DNA from 2 places in the Microbacterium sp. LMC-P-041 genome. Region 2 is predicted to be linked to the other one. Evidence: predicted binding sites of a transcription regulator. Region 2 holds the regulator's gene; the other holds the start of a gene.
What was found. The regulator LexA, encoded in region 2, represses DNA repair genes until DNA is damaged. The targets are predictions, from matches to a motif close to TCGAACANNTGTTCGA.
Positions count from the first base shown of each region.

Region 1: recA (recombinase RecA) is a predicted target of LexA. The motif match lies at 3,023-3,038, and genes of this name have one in related genera.

Region 1 covers NZ_JARVRV010000001.1:255,189-262,516, forward strand. The annotation lists gene miaB (tRNA (N6-isopentenyl adenosine(37)-C2)-methylthiotransferase MiaB) at 1-819, opposite strand, end outside; gene QRN21_RS01290 (regulatory protein RecX) at 901-1,476, opposite strand; gene recA (recombinase RecA) at 1,783-2,826, opposite strand; gene QRN21_RS01300 (DUF3046 domain-containing protein) at 3,112-3,336, opposite strand; gene QRN21_RS01305 (helix-turn-helix domain-containing protein) at 3,360-3,668, opposite strand; gene QRN21_RS01310 (CinA family protein) at 3,810-4,292, opposite strand; gene pgsA (CDP-diacylglycerol--glycerol-3-phosphate 3-phosphatidyltransferase) at 4,289-4,864, opposite strand; gene QRN21_RS01320 (FtsK/SpoIIIE family DNA translocase) at 4,864-7,328, opposite strand, start outside.
Region 2 covers NZ_JARVRV010000005.1:500,959-508,286, forward strand. The annotation lists gene ftsE (cell division ATP-binding protein FtsE) at 14-1,066, shown strand; gene ftsX (permease-like cell division protein FtsX) at 1,063-1,977, shown strand; gene smpB (SsrA-binding protein SmpB) at 2,063-2,539, shown strand; gene QRN21_RS12630 (prolyl oligopeptidase family serine peptidase) at 2,540-4,405, opposite strand; gene lexA (transcriptional repressor LexA) at 4,461-5,147, opposite strand; gene QRN21_RS12640 (LysM peptidoglycan-binding domain-containing protein) at 5,430-5,792, shown strand; gene QRN21_RS12645 (histidinol-phosphate transaminase) at 5,884-6,978, shown strand; gene hisB (imidazoleglycerol-phosphate dehydratase HisB) at 6,975-7,328, shown strand, end outside.

The DNA.
Region 1 (7,328 bases), on a different contig from region 2:
CTCAGCCATCGCGTCGATCACGTCGTCGGTGAACGCAGCCGGGTGAGGACTCGTGAAGCGAATGCGCTCAAGTCCGTCGATCTCGCCCGCCGCGCGCAGGAGCTTGCCGAATGCCTGGCGATCGCCGAACTCCACGCCGTAGGAGTTGACGTTCTGTCCGAGCAGGGTGACCTCGATGGCACCGTCCTCCACGAGGAGGCGGATCTCGTTCAGGATGTCACCCGGACGGCGGTCCTTCTCCTTGCCGCGAAGGCTCGGAACGATGCAGAAGGTGCACGTGTTGTTGCATCCGACCGAGATGGACACCCACCCGCTGTGCGCAGAGTCGCGCTTGGTCGGGAGCGTCGAGGGAAACACCTCGAGCGACTCGAGGATCTCCAGCTCGGCGTCACCGTTGTGTCGCGCTCTCTCGAGAAGGCCGGGAAGCGACCCCATGTTGTGCGTGCCGAAGACCACGTCGACCCATGGTGCCTTGTCGAGAACGGCTTGCTTGTCCATCTGGGCGAGACAGCCCCCGACGGCGATCTGCATGCCGTCCTTGCGGCGCTTCACCGAAGCGAGCTGACCGAGGGTCCCGTAGAGCTTGCCCGCGGCATTGTCGCGAACTGCGCACGTGTTGATGATCACGACATCGGCCTCGGCGCCGTCCGTGGCTCGGACGTATCCCGCACTTTCGAGCGAGCCCGAGAGACGTTCGGAATCGTGGACGTTCATCTGGCAGCCGAAGGTGCGGACCTCGTACGAACGCTGGCGCCCGTCACGGTCGATTGCGGCTGACGACGACGCGATGATCGTCGGTTCACTGCGCGGGATAGTCATGATCTCCCCATTGTACGAGCGGTTCCCCCTCGCTGCCGCTGACCGGGCCGGCTACCGGGCAGGTGCGCGCCCCCCGCCGCCTCAGTCCGAATCGACGAATCGGACCCGCGACGAGGAAGAGCCGGAAGAACCCTCGGCGAGGGCCGTCTTCGCAGCCGTCATCGCGATGGAACCGTTGTACCCGCGACGTGATAGCTGACCGACGAGGCGTCTCAGAGCAGTATCCGGGTCGAGGCGGGACATCGATCGTGCTTTCGAGCGAGCGTACTCGAGTGCACGCTCCGCGTCGTCGTCGGGAACGTCACCCAGTGCCGCGTCGATCACATCGCGGGGAATCCCCCGCTGCGAGAGCGCTCGCGACAGAGCGACCCGTCCCTGTCCTTTTCGCTCGATTCCCGACATCACGAGCTGATCGGCGAGAACCGCGTCATCGAGGTAGCCGCGGCGACAGAAGTCGTCGATCACGTCGTCGATCGATCCGGAGTCGAGCCGGACGCCGTTCTCCTCGTAGCCCTTGAGCACCATCCGCGCCTCGGACAACGAGAGCGATCGAGCCCTCAGCTTGCGCACGAGAAGCTCCTCGGCGTCGACACGCAGCTTCGACGGATCGGCTCCGCTCTCATCTGCTGAGTCTTCGTGCGGCTGCAGTGCACGCAATCGGGGAGCAGACCGAGCCGCAGCGCCACGAGCTGGATGCCGTTCGCTGGGCCCACGAGAGTCGACGAGTGGAGCTGGAGCCGAGTCGCCGGTGGATGCGACTCCTGCCGCCGTCGATTCCTCGTGGCCTGCGTCTTCCACGGCGCGGGGGGTGACTGCATCGGACCCGACAGAGCTTCGATCGACCGGCTTCATCCGCGCGGAATCACGGCCGAACAGAGGGATGATGGGGGCGAGCTCCTGAGGCTCGCCCCCGCCATCACTCATGGTTCGCTCCGGTTGCGCCACAACCGCGAACCATCACGATCATGCCGGGCGGCGCTCGGCGAGCTCGTCAGCAGGTGCCTCGGTGGCTCCTCCGATGCCGAGCTTCTGCTTGATCTGGGTCTCGATCGCCAGCGCGATGTCGGGGTTCTTGAGCAGGAACGTTCGCGCGTTCTCCTTGCCCTGTCCCAGCTGGTCACCGTCATAGGTGTACCAGGACCCGGACTTCTTGACGATGCCGTGCTCCACACCGAAGTCGATCAGGCTGCCCTCACGGGAGATGCCGACGCCGTAGAGGATGTCGAACTCAGCCTGCTTGAACGGCGGAGCCATCTTGTTCTTCACGACCTTGACCCTCGTACGGTTTCCGACTGCGTCGGTGCCGTCCTTCAGCGTCTCGATTCGGCGGATGTCCATTCGGACGGACGCGTAGAACTTCAGCGCCTTTCCACCCGCGGTGGTCTCCGGCGAGCCGAAGAAGACACCGATCTTCTCGCGCAGCTGGTTGATGAAGATCATCGTGGTGTTCGTCTGGTTGAGCCCACCGGTGAGCTTTCGCAGCGCCTGAGACATCAGACGAGCCTGCAGACCCACGTGGGAGTCACCCATCTCGCCCTCGATCTCGGCTCGAGGCACGAGCGCGGCCACAGAGTCGATGACGATCAGGTCGATGGCCCCGGAGCGGACGAGCATGTCCGCGATCTCGAGCGCCTGCTCACCCGTGTCGGGTTGCGAGACGAGAAGGGCGTCGATGTCGACACCGAGCTTCGCGGCGTAGTCAGGGTCGAGCGCGTGCTCGGCGTCGATGAAGGCAGCGATTCCGCCGGCGCGCTGAGCGTTGGCGATCGCGTGGAGGGTGAGCGTCGTCTTACCCGACGACTCAGGACCGTAGATCTCGACGATTCGCCCACGCGGCAGTCCTCCGACGCCGAGGGCGACATCGAGAGCGATGGAACCGGTCGGAATGACGGCGACAGGCGCACGCTCGTCGCTGCCCAGTCTCATGACCGAGCCCTTTCCGAACTGACGATCGATCTGGGCGAGGGCGGTCTCGAGGGACTTCTCGCGGTCAGCGGGTGATGGCATGCCGTGCTCCTTATGCTCGCGTGGTGCCGCCTGTAGGCTGTCGCGGTCCTCCCGGCTGGGCGGAACTCTCCGACAAGGCGTATGGCTCTTCGGCTTGTTCTTCACCGTAGGAGGAGCCTCCGACATTGCGTCGTCAGCACCGCGAAACAGGGAGAGAAACGTCTCTGAACCACTTGTGCAGAAGACTACGCCCGTTTCGAACACATATTCGACGACACGCCGTCTCGGCGTGTCGCAAATCGAAACCGCCTCGAACGCGGCCCTCGCCGCGAACGCCTCAGAGGGTCATCGCTTGCGCGGCTCCAGACGACCTGCACCGTGTCGCCGCTCCAGGGGGACATCCGTCTCGGCGCACAGCGCCAGCCAGATCTCGCGCGGTGCGACGCCAGCGTCCAGCGCTTCGTCGGCAGTGCGCCCGGCGAGCTGAGTCAGAACGAGGTCGCTGATCAGAGATGACCCGCGACCGCCGAATTCCGCATCGACTGCGCGGAGGAACTCACTACGTCGCATCAGAGGCTATGAGAGTCCGACGTTCAGTGGAGCGACAGCTCGGGCTCGACAGAAGCCACGAGGTCGTCCGGAACGACATCAGGGAAGACCTGAATGCCTTCGAGGACCGAGATCCGGTCGCCGACCTCTCGCATGATGATCGAGATGGGAACATCCAGAGCGTCAGCCACCGAGGCGAGAATCTCACTCGATGCTTCCTTCTGGCCCCGCTCGACCTCGCTGAGATAGCCCAGCGCCACAGAAGCCTTGCTTGCAACCTGCCGGAGCGTCCGCCCCTTCTGCAGGCGGAAGTCCCTCAGCACATCGCCGATTTCCTGTCGTACAAGAATCATCGGAACCTCCTCCCAGATCGTCTTCTCGAGGTCTCCCTCGAAGAGACCGCCAGTCTAGTCCTACCGACCTTCACAAAATCTACCTTCGCACGCTGTGCTTTCGGTGTGAGCACATAGGACATAACGGAGCGCACCCATCCCCTATTCCCGCAGAACCCGAGCGAGCATATCGATCGCCGCGTCGACCGCCTGCGCCCGCACCTCGGCACGATCACCGGCGAATCGAAACAACTCGGTGACCGAGAAATCCGGCGTCACCACGGCCACATGCACCGTGCCGACCGGCTGACCGTCAGGTGAGTCCGGCCCCGCGATACCCGTGGTCGAGACGCCGACGTCGGCAGGGGCCCCGTCGACGTTCAACGCACCGCGCACCCCCGCCGCCATCTGAAGAGCGACGTCGGGGTGCACGGGACCGTGCGCGTCGAGCAGCGCGTCGTCCACGCCCAGCAGCGTGTGCTTCACCGGAGTGGCGTACGCGACGATCGCTCCGCGGAGGGCGGCCGACGCCCCCGGCACGGAGACGAACTCGGCAGCGAGAGCACCGCCCGTCAACGACTCCGCGACACCGAGCGTCCAGCCACGCTCGACCAGCGCGGCGAGCACGGCCGACGCAGATGTCACGAGGGCTGCCGCGCGCCTCGTACCTGCGCGACGATGTAGTCGATTCCGCTCGCCACGGTCAGGATCAGCACGAGCACCATCATGATCGCGGTCACGAGCAGCCACGGCTCCAGCCCGATCACGACGTGCAACGGAAGCAGCGCCCAGGACAAGGCCACCGCCTGCACTGCCGTCTTGATCTTGCCCATCCAGGCCGCAGCCACGACGTGCTCCTTCGCCACCATGAGACGGTGGATCGTGATGCCCCACTCCCGAATGAGGATGATGATCACCAGCCACCAGTTCAGCTCGCCGAGTATCGCGAGACCGATGAAACCGGCGCCGGTGAGCAGCTTGTCGGCGATCGGGTCCCAGAGCTTTCCGAAGTCGCTGACGATCTCGTAGCGGCGGGCCAGATAGCCATCGACCCAATCGGTCGAGATCGCAACGATGAAGAGAACGGCGGCGATCCAGCGGACAGCGATGTCGTCGAGTCCGAACGTGCCACCGATCAGCAGGAGGACGAAGAAGATCACCGCGAGCGGTATGCGCGCGACCGTGATCGCGTTGGGAAGCTGCCGTGGAATGGCCATCAGTCGCGTCCCGTCAGTCCCCAGGCGTCTTCGTCGCCATCGTCTTCAGCCTCGACCACAGGGAGTCCCTGGAACTGCGCCTCGACCGGGTCGTGCGGCGTCCCGGCAGCAGTCGCGGCCGAGGAGGGGGCAGGCGGCTTCGGCGGAGTGTCGTCGCCTCGCAGCTTCGCCATGACCTGGGGCAGCTGTTCGGCCGTCGCCAGCACATCGCGCGCCTTCGATCCTTCTGACGGGCCGACGATCTCTCGCGACTCGAGGAGGTCCATCAGGCGACCGGCCTTCGCGAACCCGACGCGGAGCTTGCGCTGCAGCATCGACGTCGACCCGAACTGCGACGACACGATGAGTTCGGCCGCGGCGAGAAGAAGCTCGAGATCGTCGCCGATGTCCTCGTCGACCTCCTTCTTCTTCGTGGGCTCCAGCGCTTCCTGGACGTCGGCGCGGTAGTCCGGACGGGCCTGACGCGTCACGTGCTTGACGACCGCGTCGATCTCCTTCTCATCGACCCACGCACCCTGCAGTCGGAACGGCTTGGACGACCCCATGGGCGAGAACAGCGCATCGCCCTGTCCGATCAGCTTGTCGGCGCCGGGGCTGTCGAGGATCACGCGACTGTCTGTGACGCTCGTGACGGCGAACGCGAGGCGCGAGGGGACATTCGCCTTGATCAGACCGGTCACGACATCGACGCTGGGTCGCTGCGTCGCTAGCACGAGGTGGATACCGGACGCGCGTGCGAGCTGGGTGATGCGGACGATCGAGTCCTCGACGTCGCGCGGGGCGACCATCATCAGGTCCGCCAATTCGTCGACGACGACGAGGAGGTACGGGTAGGGCTTGAGCACGCGTTCGCTTCCCACGGGAAGCTCCACCTCGCCGGCGCGGACGGCACGGTTGAAGTCGTCGATGTGACGGAACCCGAACGACGCGAGGTCGTCGTACCGCATGTCCATCTCCTTCACGACCCACTGCAGCGCTTCCGCCGCCTTCTTGGGGTTCGTGATGATGGGTGTGATCAGGTGCGGCACCCCGGCGTAGCTCGTCAGCTCCACGCGCTTGGGGTCGATCAGGACCATCCGCACATCCGTGGGTCGGGCGCGCATGAGCAGACTCGTGATCATCGAGTTGACGAAGCTCGACTTTCCGGAGCCGGTGGAACCGGCGACAAGCAGGTGAGGCATCTTCGCGAGGTTGGCGATGACGATGTTCCCACCGACGTCCTTTCCGACGCCGATCGTCATCGGGTGGGTGCTCTTGTGCGCTGCCGGAGACCTGAGCACATCGCCGAGCGCGACCATCTCCTTGTCGGCGTTCGGGATCTCGATTCCGATCGCGCTCTTTCCGGGTATCGGCGAGAGGATCCGCACATCGTTCGATGCGACCGCATACGCGAAGTTGTTGCTCAGCTGGAGGATCTTCTCGACCTTGACGCCGTGCCCCACCTCGACCTCGTATTGGGTGACCGTGGGGCCACGCGAGAAACCAGTGACCTTCGCGTCGACCTTGAACTGTGTCAGCACGCTCGTGATCTGCTCGATCACCTTGTCGGTCGCCTCGGAGCGCGCGACCGGTGGAGGCCCTTCGACCAGAAGACCTGGCGACGGCAGCACGTACGGGGCGACGGGGGCCTGGGGGCCTCGCTCCCCCGGCCCGGCCGTGCCGAAGCCGTCGAGACCCGGAAGCTCCGGCATCTCTCCGGTGTCGGACTCGTCGTCTAGCAGTGCGGTGGTCTGCTGCCCTGCCAGGGATTCCGTCACGGACCGCACGTCCGTCAGCACCTCGGTCGCCGCGTCATACGGATCTTCCACGACGACGGCCTGATCGTAAGCCGGAGTCGGCTCGGAGGTCGTCAGCAGCGCGGTGATGTCGTCGGAGCCCAGCGTCCCCTCGTCGGGGTCTTCCTCACGGCCGGTCTTGTTCCGCCGCCACCAGGGAAGGACGTCGGGGTCGTCGACCTTGTCGGACTCGTCGATCGCCGCGGCTTCCTTCGCAGGCTTCTCGGTGCGCTCAGCGTCGAACATCCACGCGTAGAGGTCGCCCAGGCGCTGCCCGATACGGTTCGGCGGAGTCTTGGTCAGGATCAGGATGCTGAGTCCCGCCAGCAGGGCCAGGACGATATAGGCACCCACCGGAGTGAGATACGAGAGCGGCTCACCGATCATCCAGCCGAAGAGACCGCCCGCTTCGCTGAGCGCAGGCATGCCGTCCCGGGGCTGCGCACGAACGAGCAGTCCGGCGGAGTCGACTCGACCCGCTGCGATGTGGCAGAAGCCTGCCAGGGTGAGCACGAAGAGTCCGAAGCCGATGCCGATGCGCCCGTTGTCGTGGACGGACGAGGGATGGCGGAACAGCCACCCTGCCAGCAGCAGCAGCAGCACGGGCATGACGAAAGCCACACGCCCGACCAGAAGCCCCACCGAGTAGGCGCTGATGTTCGACGCGACCTCGTTGCCGATGAAGAACC
Region 2 (7,328 bases):
GGCTCGAACCGCCATGATTCGGTTCGAGAACGTCACGAAACGCTATCGCGGGACCTCGCGGCCCGCTCTGTCCGATGTCGACTTCGAAGTGCAGCGCGGGGAGTTCGTCTTCCTCGTCGGCGCGTCGGGGTCGGGCAAGTCGTCCTGTCTGCGACTCATCCTCCGCGAGGACGTGCCGACGACGGGTCGAGTCGCCGTGCTCGGCCGCGATCTGCGTTCGCTTGCGAACCGGAAGGTGCCGTACTTCCGCCGCCACATCGGATCCGTGTTCCAGGACTTCCGACTGCTGCCGTCGAAGACCGTCTACCAGAACGTCGCCTTCACTCTGCAGGTGACGGGCTCGTCGCGCGGCTTCATCCAGCAGGCCGTGCCCGAGGCGCTCGCGCTGGTCGGACTCGACGGGAAGCAGAAGCGGATGCCGCACGAGCTCTCCGGCGGCGAGCAGCAGCGCGTCGCGATCGCACGGGCGCTCGTGAATCGCCCCCAGGTCCTGCTCGCGGACGAGCCGACCGGAAACCTCGACCCGGCGACGTCGGTCGACATCATGCAGCTCCTCGCCAGGATCAATGCCGGAGGCACCACCGTGCTGATGGCGACACACGAGGCGGGCTTCGTCGACCAGATGCAGCGTCGGGTCATCGAACTTCGCGATGGCGAGATGGTGCGAGACGAGGTGCACGGCGGCTACGGAGACACGTCGAACATCCCGCGTCTGGTTCCCGAGGAGGTGCGCGGCGCCGCCGCGGCCGCTGCACTCACTGCTGTGCAGGAGGTGCAGCGCCAGACCGCCGACCTCTCGCTGGTCCGCGCCGCGCTCGCTGAGGAGCTCAGCGCGCAGCGCAAGGCGGAATCGGCGTCCGCAGACGCCGTCCCGACCGCATCCGAGACTCCCGAGGCTCAGGCGGCGCCGATCGAGCCGCCGGTGATAGACGAGCAGCCGGCGGTCGCCCTCGCGGCGCGGACGCATCCCATCGTGCTGCCGCAGGTCGACGTCGCCGAGCTCGGGGTGGCCGATCGACTCGGTCTGTCCGACGACGGCACGGAAGAAGTGGGGCCGACGTCGTGAGAATCGGACTCATCCTCGCGGAGGCCCTCGGAGGGCTTCGTCGCAACATCTCGATGGTCATCTCCGTCGTGCTCGTGACATTCGTCTCGCTGACCTTCGTCGGCGCCGCGATCCTGATGCAGGCGCAGATCGGCACGATGCGCGGCTATTGGACCGAGCGGGCGCAGGTCGCCGTCTACATGTGCTCCGACATCTCGGAGCAGGACACCTGCGTCGACGGCGGCGCATCGGAGGAGCAGGTCGACGCCGTGCGAGCACAGCTCGACGGCGAGGCGCTCGCTCCTCTCATCAGCGAGGTCAGCTTCGATTCCAAGGAAGACACCTACGCCAAGCTCGTCGATCAGCTCGGCGAGGACCAGGCGAGCGTGATCTCGCCCGAGCAGGCGTTCGAGGTCTTCTTCGTCACCATGAAGGATCCCGGCCAGTCGCAGGTCATCTCCGAGGCGTTCAACGGTGTCGCGGGGGTGGAGCAGGTCCAGGATCAGCTCCAGTACCTCGAACCCCTGTTCTCCGCCTTGACGGTCGCGACCTACATCGCGGTCGGCATCGCAGCGCTCATGCTGATCGCCGCCATCCTCTTGATCGGCACGACCATCAGGCTCTCCGCGTACGCCAGACGCAAGGAGATCGGGATCATGCGCCTGGTGGGGGCGTCCAACCGCTTTATCCAGACGCCGTTCGTCCTGGAGGGCGTCTTCGCTGCCTTCCTCGGCTCGGCCCTCGCAAGCGCGGCCGTCGTCGCCGGCGTCCACTTCGGCGTCGACGGCTACCTCCGAGGACGCGTGCCGTTCATCACGACCTGGGTGTCGATGCAGGACGCTGCCGTCGTCGTCCCGGTGCTGATCGGCATCGGCGTCGTGCTCGCCGCGCTGTCGGCGGGTTTCGCGATCCGTCGCTGGCTTCGCACCTGACCCGCGCGCCGGTATAGACTGACAGGCTGTCGTGCGCCCGTGACGGGCACCGGAACCATTGCGCGACGCGGATCAGGAGAGAATCATGCCCAGGGAACGCGGGGAGAAGGTCGTCGCGACCAATCGTCGCGCACGTCACGACTACAACATCGAGAAGTCGTACGAGGCGGGGATGGTGCTCACCGGCACCGAGGTGAAGTCACTGCGCCAGGGGCGCGCGAACCTGAGCGACGGATATGCGTTCGTCAAGGGGAACGAGGTCTTTCTCGACTCGGTGCACATCCCGGAGTACTCGCAGGGCCACTGGACCAACCATTCGGCGAAGCGCGTCCGCAAGCTGCTGCTGCACCGTGAGGAGATCGCGAAGCTGCAGCACGCGGTCTCCGCCGGCGGCTACACGCTGATCCCGCTGAAGCTGTACTTCTCCGACGGTCGCGCCAAGGTCGAGATCGCTCTCGCCAAGGGAAAGCGCGAGTTCGACAAGCGCCAGACCCTCCGCGAGCGTCAGGACACCCGCGAAGCCGAGCGCGCGATGCGCCTGCGCAACCGCGTGGGGGAGTGATCAGCGCGCGGGCGTGAATCCGAACACGCGTCCGAGGAAAGCGAGCTCCCTCTCGAGGGCGTCGATGATCGTCTCGCTCGACCGGAAGCCATGGCCCTCACCCGGGTACAGCACGTACTCGTGCTCCACACCACTCGTCGCCAGCGCATCGCGGATCGCCTCGGACTGTGTCGGTGGCACGACACGGTCGTCCGCACCCTGCATCAGCAGCACAGGCACGTCGATCCGGTCGGCGTGCGTCAGGGGCGAACGCGCGACGTAGAGTGCCTCCGCCTCGGGCAGCGGACCCACCAGCCCCTCGATGTAGTGCGCCTCGAAGTCGTGGGAGTGCGCGCTCAGCATCTGCAGGTCGACCACTCCGTATCGGCTGATCCCCGCGGCGAACGTCCCTCCCCGCACCAGCGACGAGAGCACTGTCCAACCGCCCGCCGAGCCGCCTCTGATCGCGATGCGGGCGGGATCCGCGAGCCCGGCATCGGCGAGGCCGCGGGCCGCTGCGATCACGTCGTCGACGTCGACCACGCCCCATCCGCCGTCCAGCCGTTCGCGGTACGCACGGCCGTAGCCCGTCGATCCGCCGTAATTGACGTCGAGCACGCCGATGCCGCGGCTCGTCCAGAACGCGACGGCGGCGGACGCCGCGCCGGTCACATGCGCGGTCGGGCCGCCGTGGACGAGCACGATGTAGGGCGGGAGCTCGTCATCCGCGGCCGGAGCGTGGGCCGAGGGATTCGTCGGCGGGTACGCGAAGGCATGGACGGGCCCGTGCGAGCCGTCGACCAGGACCTCGGATGCGGGCGGCATCCACGCAGGATCGGTCGGCGCAGCTCCCGCGACGGCCTCGACGCGACCCGTGTCGACGTCGACGCACCAGACCCCGGGTTCTGTCGTCGAGCTGTTTCCGGAGAGCAGCACGCGGGAGGCCGCGACATCGTCGACACTCACGTGGCCGTCTGCGGGGAGGGGAATGCGGTGGGCGCCGCCGTCGGGGTCGATGACGACGACCCGGTCGCGACCGTTCGTGCGCACAGCCACGACGCGACCGTCGGCGAGCGGGCGGTACCAGCGATTGCCGAGCACCCAGAGGCCGTATCCCGTGTCGGCGTCGTCGTCGATGATCTGCTCCGCCGTGCCGACCGCCTGGGCTCCGCTGACACGCTGTCGGTGCAGAGCCCAGCGGCCCGAGGGATCGTCGGAGTACACGATCTCGTCGTCAGCCGTCCACTCGGGCTGCAGCGCGGCGCGAGTGGACAGCTCTGTGCGCGCGGTGCCGTCCGAGATCACCAACGACGCTCGCTGCCACGGCATCCGATCGCCGGACCACTCGACCCACGCTGCACGAGAACCGTCGGGAGACAGTGCCGGATGAGCGTAGAACGACTCGCCTTCGACGAGGGTCTTCAACAGCGCAGGCCGGTCGGATGCCGACCCGTCGGTCGGGATCTCGACGATGGCGCGTCGGTGAGGGGAGACGGACAGATCCTCCCGCACGGCGAACAGGCGGCCGCTCTGCAGACGCAGACCGCCGTGCGCCGGGCCCGGGGGTGTCAAAGGAACGGGGACACCGCCGCGGGGCATGCGGTGCACGCGCTGATCCTTGGCATCGACGAAGTACAGCGTGCCGTCGGCATCCGCGGTCCACGCCCCGCCGCCGTACTCGTGGACGCGAGACCGAGCACTCCATGGCGCGGGAAGGATCTCGGCACCCGTCGAACTTCGCACGGTCAGGCGACCGCCCTCGGCAGGGATCGACTCACCCCACCAGATCTCGTCAGCCACGAAGGCGCTGCCATCGATCCGCGGAGACGACGCGGCGATCCGGTCGGGGGTGAACGGAGAGGTCCAGGTACCGAACGGCGACGACATGGTTCGAGCCTATGGTGCGTCGACGCCCGCCGTCACCGGCAGGGTGGGAGGGGAGTCAGACCGCGCGCAGCACGGCGACGATCTTGCCGAGGATGACGGACTCGTCGCCGAGGATCGGCTCGAATGCGGAGTTGCGAGGCAGCAGCCAGGTGTGGCCGTCGCGTCGACGGAGAACCTTCACCGTCGCCTCGCCGTCGAGCATGGCGGCGACGATCTCGCCGTTCTCGGCGCTGCTCTGCGACCGCACCACGACCCAGTCGCCGTCGCAGATCGCCGCATCGATCATCGATTCGCCGGACACCTTGAGCATGAACAGGTCGCCCTTGCCGACGAGCTGCCGGGGGAGCGGGAAGATCTCCTCGACCTGCTGGTCGGCGGTGATCGGGACACCTGCGGCGATGCGGCCGACGAGCGGCACGAGCGCCGCATCGCCCACGGGGGTCGCCACATCGGCGGGATTCTCTCCGCTGGTGCCGGGGAGGTCGATGAGCACTTCCATGGCACGGGTCTTGCCGGGGTCGCGTCGCAGATATCCGCTCAGCTCGAGCTGGCCGAGCTGGTGGGTCACGCTGGACAGCGACTTGAGGCCCACGGCGTCGCCGATCTCTCTCATGCTCGGCGGGTACCCGTGACGGCTGATCGACGTCTGGATGACCTCGAGGATCGCCATCTGCTTGGGACTCAGGCTCTTGCGGCGACGGGTGCGCGGGACGTCGGCGTCGGGGGCGGAGATGTCGCTCATGGTGCTCCTCAGGTGTGCGATTCCGGCGTCTCAGTTCGAATGTCGGAGGCCCGTGGTGGGGTGTTGACATCGAAACCGTATCCGAGAATCGCGCCGAAGTGGAAGATCTGTTCGAGCGTGTCGGCCGATTCCCGGACTTCTGTTTCGAAGAACGCTTGACAGATGTTCGAATTCGAAGATAACTTCGGAACGTAGCTTCGCATTCACGGCTCCCGGCCGAGGCGCGAATGCGAACGCTACGCCAACTTCACCGCCCACGCGGTAGATGCAGAGGAGCACGACATGAGCACCATCACCTTCAGCAGTGCAGCAGTCCTTCCGGCTCGTCCGGCGACGCGGCTCAAGCTGACGGCGCGCGGTCGACGTGTCGTTCTCGCTGTCGCGGCCGTGCCGCTCGCAGCCGGGATCGCATTCGCCGCACTCAGCGGCGGCAGTGCGATGGCCTCAGGCGAGCAGACCGCCACGGCATCGTTCGCGACGGTGACGGTGATGCCCGGCGACACGCTGTGGTCGATCGCCGAGAGCGTGGCCCCCGGCGCGGATCCGCGCGACGTGATCGGCGACATCACGCGTCTGAACCTGCTGCGCGGCGGCGAGCTGCAGATCGGCCAGGAGCTGGCGATTCCGGCGCAGTATTCGGAATGAACCCGTGAGGGCCGTTCGATCGAGCGGTGCGGCGCGGAAGCGCGTTCACACTCCGTCACCACGAGCGTCTGTGTAGCGAAGGCGGCCTACCATGGGAAGGGTGACTGCATCACTCGCCGACCTCCCTCTTCGCGACGACCTCCGAGGGCTCACGCCCTATGGAGCGCCGCAAGCGCCTCTTCCGATCGCACTCAACGTCAACGAGAACACGCATCCGGTTCCCGACGCGGTCGCCAGTGACATCCTGGACGACATCGCGGTCGCGCTCCGCGATGTCAACCGCTACCCGGATCGCGAGTTCACCACGCTCCGGGAAGGGTTCGCGGAGTATCTCGGTCATGGTCTCGAACCGGCTCAGATCTGGGCGGGCAACGGGTCGAACGAAGTCCTTCAGCACATTCTGCAGGCGTTCGGAGGGCCGGGCCGCACGGCGTTCAGCTTCGCCCCGACCTACTCGATGTATCCGCTGATCTCGAAGGGCACCGGAGCGTGTTGGGTCGCCGGCACCAGGCAGCCCGATTACACGATCACCCCCGAAGAGGCGGCAGCGCAGGTGCGAGATGTCGATCCTGACGTCATCCTGCTGTGCTCGCCGAACAATCCGACAGGCACGCCGCTGGGCCTCGACGTCGTCGAAGCCGTGTACGAGGCGTCGAACGGAATCGTCGTCGTCGACGAGGCGTACCAGGAGTTCGCGCCGCACGACGCGGCATCGGCTCTGACCCTTCTCGAGGGACGACCGCGGCTCGCCGTCTCCCGCACGATGAGCAAGGCCTTCGCCTTCGCGGGTGCCCGCGTGGGGTACCTCGCCGCGGATCCTGCCTTCATCGACGCTCTGCGGCTCGTGCGCCTGCCGTACCACCTCAGCGCTCTCACTCAGGCCGCAGCCGTCGCCGCTCTGCGCAACTCCGACGTGATGCTCGGCATGGTCGAGGAGATCGTCGAGCAGCGGGATCGCATCTCCGCGACACTCGAGGCGCTGGGGTACACCCCGCATGAGTCCTGGTCGAACTTCGTTCTGTTCGGGGGTGTCGCAGAGCCCCAGAAGGTCTGGCAGCAGCTCTATGAGCAGGGTGTTCTCATCCGCGACGTCGGGATACCCGGGCACCTCCGCGTCACCGCGGGCACCGAGCCGGAGACCACGGCATTCCTCGATGCCCTCGCCTCGATAGGATCGGCTTCATGAGCAGCCCCGCCCAGACCCCGCGCACCGCCACGCGTGTGCGCAGCACGTCGGAGTCCACCGTCGAGCTCGAGCTGAACCTCGACGGCACCGGTGCGAGCCGTATCGACACGTCGGTGCCGTTCTTCGATCACATGCTGACGGCTTTCGCGAAGCACTCGCTCACGGACCTCACGGTGCGCGCCTCGGGGGACACGCAGATCGACGCACACCACACCGTGGAGGACATCTCGATCGTTCTCGGTCAGGCCATCCGTGAAGCGCTGGGCGACAAGTCCGGCATCTCGCGATACGGCGACGCTCTCGTGCCGCTCGACGAGGCGCTCGCTCAGGCTGTCGTGGACATCTCGGGG